DNA from 2 places in the Aeromicrobium sp. SP1 genome. Region 1 is predicted to be linked to the other one. Evidence: riboswitches for the same ligand, from Rfam matches in the RefSeq annotation. Region 1 holds a riboswitch; the other holds the start of a gene.
The links. A riboswitch is a leader RNA that binds a small molecule or an ion and turns the genes downstream of it on or off. The one in region 1 is predicted to bind cobalamin.
Positions count from the first base shown of each region.

Region 1 (4,380 bases):
CCCACGTCCCAGCCCTGGTTCCACGCGCGGATCGCGAGGCCGAACGCGGCCGTGGACTTCCCCTTGCCGTTGCCCGTGTGCACCATGAGCAGCGGCTGGTTGCGGCGTTGCCGCGTCGTGAGGCCGTCGTCGGGGACGACCAGCGGCTGTCCCTGGGGCATCAGGCCGCCCGCCGGTTCGTGGCGATCGAGGCCAACGCGTCCGCGCTGATCTCGGCGAGCGGCACGTGCTCGGCGCCGAGGATCCCGGCCAGCACTCCGGCGAGGCCGAGGGCGAAGCGCCCCGTCTCGCAGTCGACGACCACGGTGTCCACGCGCGCGTCGGCCAGGTGGGCCGCGGCCCGTTGCGATCGTGGGACCGCGTCGGTGCCGCTGGTGGCCCGCCCGTCGGTCACCAGGACGAGCAACGGCCGGCGACGCGGGTCGCGCAGCCGCTCGACCCGGACGACCTCGGCGCACGTCGCGAGAGCCTCGGCGAGCGGAGTGCGACCGCCGGCCGGCAGCTCCCGCAGTCGCCGCGCCGCGATCTCGACGGAACCTGTGGGCGGGAGCGCGAGCTCGGCACCGCTGCCGCGGAAGGTGACGAGCCCGACCTTGTCGCGCCGCTGGTACGCGTCCAGCAGCAGCGACATGATCGCGGTCTTGACCGCCTCCATCCGCCGGCGCGCGGCCATCGACCCGGAGGCGTCGACGCAGAACAGGACGAGGTTGCTCTCGTGACCCTCGCGGACGGCGCGCCGCAGGTCGTCGGCCCGCAGGTCCAGCGGTCCCGTGAGACGTCCTCGACGGGTCTGGTGCGGCGCCGCGGCGCGGATCGTCTCGACGAGGTGGATCGGGCCGTCGGTCGTGCCGCGGGGAGCCGCGCCGATGCGGCGTCCGCGGTCCGTGACGGCGCGCGACCGGCGGCCCGCGGACCCGACACCCACTCCGTCGACGCGCAGGACCTTCGTCCGGTACGTCTGGCCCACGGGCGCGGCCACCGTGGACGGTGCGGCCGGAGCCTCGGTCGGCGTGTCACCCGGCTCCCGCGTGGGCGCCTCGTCGGGGCCGTCCTCGGGTCCGGACGGCGGCGGGGCTCCCCCGTCGGGACCGTCGTCGCCGCCGGGATCCTCGTCAGGTCCGTCCGGCTCGTCGTCGGGCGGCAGGAGGTCGTCCAGCTGCTCCTCGTCGACACCGGGCGCGTCGAAGGGGTTGCGCCGCCGCCGGTGCGGCAGGGCGAGCCTCGCGGCGACGCGCAGGTCGTCGTTCGTGACGTCGGTGCGGCCCTGCCACGCGGCATGCGCCACGGCGGTACGCGCCATCACGATGTCGGCGCGGAGGCCGTCGACGCCGAAGGCGGAGCAGACCTCGGCGATCCGCAGGAGGGTCTCGTCCTCGAGTCCGACCTTCGGCAGCAGGTCCCGCGCCTCCACGATCCGATCGCGCAGGTCGGACTCCGCCTCCGCGAAGTCGGCGACGAACGCGTCGGGGTGAGCGTCGAACGCGATGCGGCGACGGACGACGTCGGCGCGGGCCCGCGGATCACTCGGTGCGGTGACGTCGACGGCGAGCCCGAACCGGTCGAGCAGCTGCGGCCGCAGCTCGCCCTCCTCGGGGTTCATCGTGCCGATCAGGACGAAACGCGCGGCGTGCTCGACCGACACCCCGTCGCGCTCGACACTCGCCCGGCCGGTCGCCGCCGCGTCGAGCAGCACGTCGACGAGGTGGTCGTGCAGCAGGTTGACCTCGTCGACGTAGAGGATCCCGCGGTGGGCGCGCGCCAGCAGGCCCGGCTCGTACTGGGCCACGCCGTCGCCGAGCGCGCGCTGCAGGTCGAGCGAGCCGAGCACGCGGTCCTCGGTCGCGCCGACGGGCAGCTCGACGAGCCGCACGGGGCGTTCGACCACGGCAGCCGGCCCGTACGGGGCGTCGGGTGACAACGGGCTGGCGTCCTCGGGGTCGACCGAGAACCGGTCGCCCTCGCGGACGCGGATCGGCGGCAGCACCGCGGCCAACGCCCGCACGGCGGTGGACTTCGCGGTGCCCTTCTCGCCTCGGACGAGGACGCCGCCGATCTCCGGGGAGACGGCGACGAGGAGGAGGGCCAGGGTCATGTCGTCTGCGGAGACGACAGCACTGAACGGATACTGCTGTGGCATTCGGGGCTCCCGCGCTCTGTGCCAACTGGAGACGCGCGCGATCGCGGGCGTCCTCAGGCACCGAGGCCGGTCTTCGGACTTACCGGCGAAAGCCGGATCACCGCAGCGGGCCCTGTACTGGATTCTCACCAGTTTCCCGATTCTCCCCCGGAGGGGCACCTCGGGCCTGACCCGAGCAGTCTACGCACGGATCGGGGCGGCTACGGTGGCGGCCATGTCACGGATCCGGGTCATCGGTGTCGGCGCCGACGGGTGGGACTGCCTCGCCCCCGCGCTGCGCGAGGAGGTGCTCGCGGCCGACGTCCTGCTCGGTGGCGAACGCCATCTGGCCATGGTCCCGGCGGTCGCGGGACAGCGTCGTGAGCCCTGGCCGGCGCCCCTGCGCGAAGGCCTTCCGGGCCTGCTCGACGGCCTCGAGGGCACCGTCGTCGCGCTCGCCTCGGGCGATCCGCTCGTCGCCGGGATCGCGACCACGATCGAGGATGTCGTGGGGTCCGGCGCCGTGAGCGTCGAGCCCGCCGTCTCGTCGGTGGCCCTGGCCGGCGCCCGCATGACGTGGCCCGCCGAGACGGTCGCGGTGGTCCGTGATCCGCGAACACTCCCCCGCCATCTGGCTCCCCGCCGCCGGATCCTCGTGCTCTCGACCGACGAGACGACCCCGCGCCGCGTCGCCGACCTGCTCGCGAGCCTCGGCTACGGGTCGAGCCGGCTCACCGTCCTGGCGAACCTCGGTGCCGCGGCGGAAACGCGGATCACCGCGACCGCCGACGCGTGGCACGAGACGCCGCCTCGCCTGCACGTGCTCGCGATCGAGTGCGACGGTCCTGCTCGGCCGACCGCCCCCGGTCTGCCCGACGACCTCTTCGACCACGACGGCCAGCTGACCAAGCGCGACGTGCGGGCCTCGGCGCTGGCCCGGCTCTCGCCGTTCCCCGGCGCCGTCCTGTGGGACGTCGGCGCCGGCGCCGGCTCGGTGGGCATCGAGTGGATGCTCGCGTCGGGCACCGGCACGACGTGGGCGATCGAGCGCGATCCCGACCGGGCCGACCGCATCGAGGCCAATGCGCTGCGCCTCGGCGTCCCGGGGATCCGGGTCCTGCGCGGCGCTGCTCCCGATGCGCTCGATTCGCCCGACCTCCCCGTTCCCGACGCGGTCTTCCTCGGCGGCGGGATCAGCGCCGCAGCGATCGCGGCGCCCTGGTCCGCGCTGCGGCCCGGGGGCGTCCTCGTGGCGCACGCCGTCGCCCGCGAGACCGTGCGCCTCGTCGAGGACGCCCAGGCCGACCTCGGCGGCGAGCTGACCCGACTCTCGGTCGAGCAGGTCGACCGGCTCGGCTCGTTCTCGGGCTGGAAGCCGGCACGCTCGATCACCCAGTGGACCGTCAGGAAGGACCCCTCGTGACCGTGCACTTCGTGGGCGCGGGACCCGGCGCCGCCGACCTGCTGACCCTGCGCGCCGCCCACCTGCTGGGTTCCGCGGACGTCGTCCTGTACCCGGGGACCTACATCGACGCGGTGGTCCTCTCCCACTGCCGCGCGGACGCCCGCCTCGTCGACACGCAGGACCTCGACCTCGACGCGATCACGGCCGAGCTGGTCGACGCCCACGTCGCGGGCCTCACGGCCGTGCGGCTGACCTCCGGCGATCCGTCGGTCTACTCGGCCCTGCACGAACAGGCACGCCGGCTCGACGCACACGGCGTGCCGTGGGACGTGTGCCCGGGCGTTCCCGCCTACGCGGCGGCCGCCGCCCTGCTCGGGGCTGAGCTGACCGTCCCCGAGGTCGCCCAGTCGGTCGTGCTCACCCGCACCCACGCCCGTTCGACGGCGATGCCCGCCGGCGAGCAGCTCTCCGCGTTCGCCGCCACGGGTGCCACGCTCGCCCTGCACCTGGCCATCACCCGCATCCGCGAGCTCTCCGCCGAGCTGGCCGAGCACTACGGGCCGGCGTGCCCGGTCGCCGTCGTGTTCCACGCGAGCCAACCCGACCAGGTCGTCCTGCGCGGCACCCTCGCCGACATCGCCGACGCGGTCGAGGCCGCGGACCTGCGGCACGGCGCCGTCATCCTCGTCGGACCGGCCCTCGCCTCGGACGTCCGCGGCGCCGACTCCTACCTCTACGACCCCGCCCGCGACCGCTCCCTCAAGCGCGGCTGACGCGGGGGCGGTGACTTACGCACCGCAAACGAGGCGCAGCGGTACGCAACTCACCGCCCGACCCACCAACACACCACCGGACCCCC
Region 1 is NZ_JBQVVK010000001.1:1,077,854-1,082,233, reverse strand. It holds gene cobO (cob(I)yrinic acid a,c-diamide adenosyltransferase) at 1-161, opposite strand, end outside; gene ACT26F_RS05305 (VWA domain-containing protein) at 161-2,092, opposite strand; cobalamin riboswitch at 2,184-2,315, opposite strand; gene cbiE (precorrin-6y C5,15-methyltransferase (decarboxylating) subunit CbiE) at 2,352-3,539, shown strand; gene cobM (precorrin-4 C(11)-methyltransferase) at 3,536-4,294, shown strand.

Region 2 (4,380 bases), 2.1 Mb from region 1:
GCGTCGTAGGCCTCGACGTGGACGTCCCGCAGCTGGACCGTGCCGTAACCGGCGGACCGGGGCCAGGAGACGCTGCTCGACGGGTACTTGTACGACGCGATGTACTGGTCGGCGGCGGCGAGGCGGCCGTTGACGTAGACGTCGCCCTTGACGAACCAGCTGGAGCCGGCCGACGCGGCGACGCTCGCCTGGGTCTGGGCGTACACGTAGGTGCTGCTCGTGATCGTCCCGCCGGACGTGAGGCGGGCGGAGCCCGAGGTCACGACGGCCGGGGTCACGGCGGCCGAGGCGACCGTGCCGGAGGTGGCGGAGCGGCTCAGCGTCGACGACTCGTCCGCGTGGGCGGCGATCGGCGTGGCGAGCGAGATGGTGAGGGCGGCGGCGGCAGCGAGCGCGGCCGAGGACAGGCGTCGGTTCATGATCTCCCCGAGTAGATGTGGCAGCAGTAGAGCACGAGCAGTCTGACACGGCGACTACCGTTTTCCGGCGTGCGTGACCCGGTTTCGGACACCATCCCCCCGTTTCCGGGGGTGGGTCACCCCAGCAGGGCGGCGTCCAGCGTCTCGGCGGGCACGCCGAGCCCCTCGACGAGGGTCAGCGCGTGCGGGCGCAACCGGTCCAGGAGGGCGTTGATCTCGCGCGAGACGGCCTTGGCGCGGTCGTCGGAGAGGCGGTTGTGCTCCATGAACCACGCCTTGTCCCGCTCGATCACGGTGAGCGCGTACAGCGAGCACACGTCGCGCAGCAGGTCGGCGGCCTGCTCGTCCTCGCAGCGGGCGATGCCGGCCGTGAACGCCTCGAGCACGACGCGGTCGATGTGCGCCTGACCGATCTTGAGGACGTGGTCCTGCGCCGCGTTGAAGACCGCGAACGCCTTCGCCCGGTCCTTCCCGGCCCGGCGCAGCCGGCGGGCGGCGGTCTCGATGACGTGCTGCTCGCGGTCCTCGAAGAGGTTGAGCTGGGTGCCGCGGTGCAGCAGGTCGTGCTCGTCGGCGTCGCCGGAGCGCGCGTCGATGAGGCGCTGGATCAGCTGGGCGGCGGCGGTGCGCTCCTTGACCGTGTCCGCGACCGTGCCCGCGGCGAACCGCACCATGGCCACGGGGTCGAGACCCTGCACGTCCTTCGCGTACGACGTCAGCAGCTCCTTCGCGACGAGCTGCAGCAGGACGACGTTGTCGCCCTCGAACGTCGTGAACACGTCGCTGTCGGCCTTGAGCGTCGTGAGCCGGTTCTCCGCGAGGTAGCCGGCACCGCCGCACGCCTCGCGGCACTCCTGGATCGACCGCGTCGCGAACGCCGTCTGGATCGCCTTGAGGCCGGCGGCGCGGCCCTCCAGCTCCCGCTGGGCGTGCGGCTCGGGCTCGGACTCGGTCTGCAGGCGGTCCATGCGGGCGACGAGCTGGTTCTGGGCGAACCGATATGCGTACGCCTCGGCGAGCAGGGGGAGCAGCCGGCGCTGGTGCACGCGGTAGTCCAGGAGCACCGTCTCCTCGCCCGGCGCGCCCTCGAACTGACGTCGCTCGAGCGCGTATCTCGTGGCGATGCTGAGCGCGACCTCGGCCGCGGCGCGGGCCGACCCGCCGACGCTGACCCGGCCGCGGATCAACGTGCCGAGCATCGTGAAGAACCGGGCGTTGCCGCTCTCGATGGGCGAGGTGTAGGTGCCGTCCTCGGCGACGTTGCCGTACCGGTTCAGCAGGTTCGCGCGCGGGATCCGGACCTCGTCGAACATGATCCGGCCGTTGTCGACACCGCCGAGGCCGCCCTTGTACCCGCAGTCGCTCGTGGTGACGCCCGGCAGGTCGGCCCCGTCCTCGTCGCGGATCGGGACGACGAAGCAGTGCACGCCGTGGTCCTCGCCGAGCGTGACCAGGCGCGCGAACACGGCGGCGACGCGGGCGTGCTGCGCGGCGCCCCCGATGTAGTCCTTGCGGGACGACGGCGTGGGGGAGTGGACGACGAACTCGAGCGTGGCCGGGTCGTACGTGGCCGTGGTCTCGAGGCTCTGGACGTCGCTGCCGTGGCCCGTCTCGGTCATCGCGAAGCAGCCGAGCAGGTCCAGGGAGATGAGCGGAGGAATGTAGGCCTCGTGGTGTCGCTGCGTGCCGAGGTTCTCGATCGCACCGCCGAAGAGCCCCCACTGGACTCCGGCCTTCACCATGAGCGAGAGGTCGAACTGGGCCAGCATCTCGATCCCCGTGACGGCCATGCCGGGATCGCCCGTGCCGCCGTTCTCGGTGCGGAAGCCGGCGGCCGGGATGCCGGTCGGCACGAGCCCGCGCATCTGCCCGAGCACCCGGTCGCGCGCCTCGTCGAGGGACAGCGAGTGGTCGTACGCCAGGTCCATCGTGGCGAGCTCGGCCCGGCTCTGCTCCCGCACGTGCCGCCACTTGCCGTCGATCGCCCGCCGCACTTCGTCACCGAGAGTCATGGCGGCCACGCTACTGGCGCGGGCCCGCCACAGGGGGACGGATCTTGATGCGTTGCGGTGGCCCTGGTCACCGCAATGCCGAAGGATCCGTCCTCGCCGCGTGGCCGCGGGTCGGTCGTTGTTACAGTTCACGTGCTCACAACTCAACAAATTCCCGCAGTGTCAGGGGAAGCCGGTGCGAATCCGGCGCTGACCCGCAACCGTGATCCCCTTCGGGGGCAGCCGGAAGACCTGCCTGACGGGACCGACCACGCGCTGTCGAGGAACACAGCGGGACGGACTCCGGCCCACCGGCGTTCCACCTCCCGCCTTTGCAGCGGGAAGGACCCCCCATGAAGTTGCGCACCCGTGCGCTGACCGCCACCACTCTCGGTGCGGTCGCCCTCTCGACGGCCGTCGCCGTCAGCCCCGCCGCCACGGCGGCGCCCAACACCTACAGCTACTCGGCCGCCCGGTGGCTCGAGGACCAGCTGGTCGACGACGTCATCGTCTACCCGGACTGGTCGACCGGCCTGCCGGCCCCCGACTACGGCACGAGCCTCGACGTGGTCTTCACGCTGGCGGATCTCGGCACGAAGGAGCCGCTGCAGGGGCGCATGGTCGACGCCGTCGTCGCCCACGGCGACGACTTCCTGACGACGCCGGGACGCAAGGCGAAGCTCGCCCTCGCCGTGGACCTCACGGGCGGCGACCCGCACGCGGTGGACGGCCGCGACCTGATCGGCGACGTCGAGACCGCGACCGACGCCACGAGCGGGATCACCACGGGGGCCGAGGGCGGCCTCAACCACGTCTACGTCACGCGCGCCCTCGTCGATGCCGACAGCGCCAAGGCGAACGCCTCCATCACGTCGCTGCTGGGACAGCAGTGCGCCGACGGCTCGTTCCGGGACTACACGGGAAGCTGCCCGGCGATCATCGACGTCGACACGACCGCCGCCGCGCTGCGGGCCCTCGTCGAGGCGGACGAGGCCGGTCACGCGAACCTGCAGGACGACGTCGACGCCGCCACCGGGGCACTGCTCGCGGCGCAGCAGGCGGACGGCTCGTTCGGCTCCGAGTGGGGCTCGAACTCCAACTCCACCGGGCTCGCGGCGAGCGCGCTGGCGCTCGTCGGCCAGCAGGGCGCAGCAGGTTCGGCCGCTGCCTGGCTGCTCGCGCACCAGGTCACCGAGTCGGTCGCGGACGGGTCCGCCCACCTCGCGACCCAGGCCGGTGCGATCGCGTACGACGACTACGGCCTGTCCTCCGCGAAGTCCTCGGGGATCGGCTCGACCGACCTCGGCTCGTGGATCCTCGCGACGAGCCAGGCGGCCGCGGGCCTGCAGGCGCTGTTGCCGGCCGGCTCGGTGACCGTGAAGCAGCCCGCGACCTTCACGACCGCGGGCGGCACCGTCAGGGCGACCGCGACCGGACTCGCCGCGGGTGAGAAGTACACGGCGCGGATCTCCGGCGGGACGAGTGTGAGCGGCACGGTCCCGGCGGGCGGAACCGTCTCCGTCGCGCTGAAGGCGCCCGCGGGAACGGCCACCCGGACCGTCACCGTGACCGGCTCGCGGAGCAACCGCGCCGGCTCGACCACGGCGACCGTCCTGGCCGCGAAGTCCGTCGGGGTCAAGCTCGCCGCCGCCAAGGTCAAGCGCACCAAGGTCCAGACGGTCAAGGTCTCCGGCCTCGCCGCGAGGGAGCCCGTGCGTATCTTCGTGCGCGGCTCGCTCGTGAAGTCGGGCGTGGCCTCGCCCGGCGGCACCTACACGTACCGCTTCAAGGTCGGCACGAAGCTCGGCAAGGCCAAGGTCGTCGTGAAGGGCGCCTTCGCCAACCGCACCGGCACGAAGACCTTCACGGTGGTGAAGTGACCCTTCGCATGAGTCGCCTGCTGGCGGCGGCCCTCCTCGGGGTCGCCGCCGGCGGCGTGGGCATCGCGGCCCCGGCGGAGGCGGCCGCGT
Region 2 is NZ_JBQVVK010000001.1:3,129,229-3,133,608, forward strand. It holds gene ACT26F_RS15255 (hypothetical protein) at 1-419, opposite strand, end outside; gene ACT26F_RS15260 (acyl-CoA dehydrogenase family protein) at 536-2,431, opposite strand; cobalamin riboswitch at 2,550-2,684, shown strand; gene ACT26F_RS15265 (prenyltransferase/squalene oxidase repeat-containing protein) at 2,764-4,290, shown strand; gene ACT26F_RS15270 (hypothetical protein) at 4,299-4,380, shown strand, end outside.
Region 2: it holds a riboswitch for cobalamin, as region 1 does, so the genes downstream of both, ACT26F_RS15265 (prenyltransferase/squalene oxidase repeat-containing protein) here and ACT26F_RS05305 (VWA domain-containing protein) in region 1, are expected to answer to the same signal.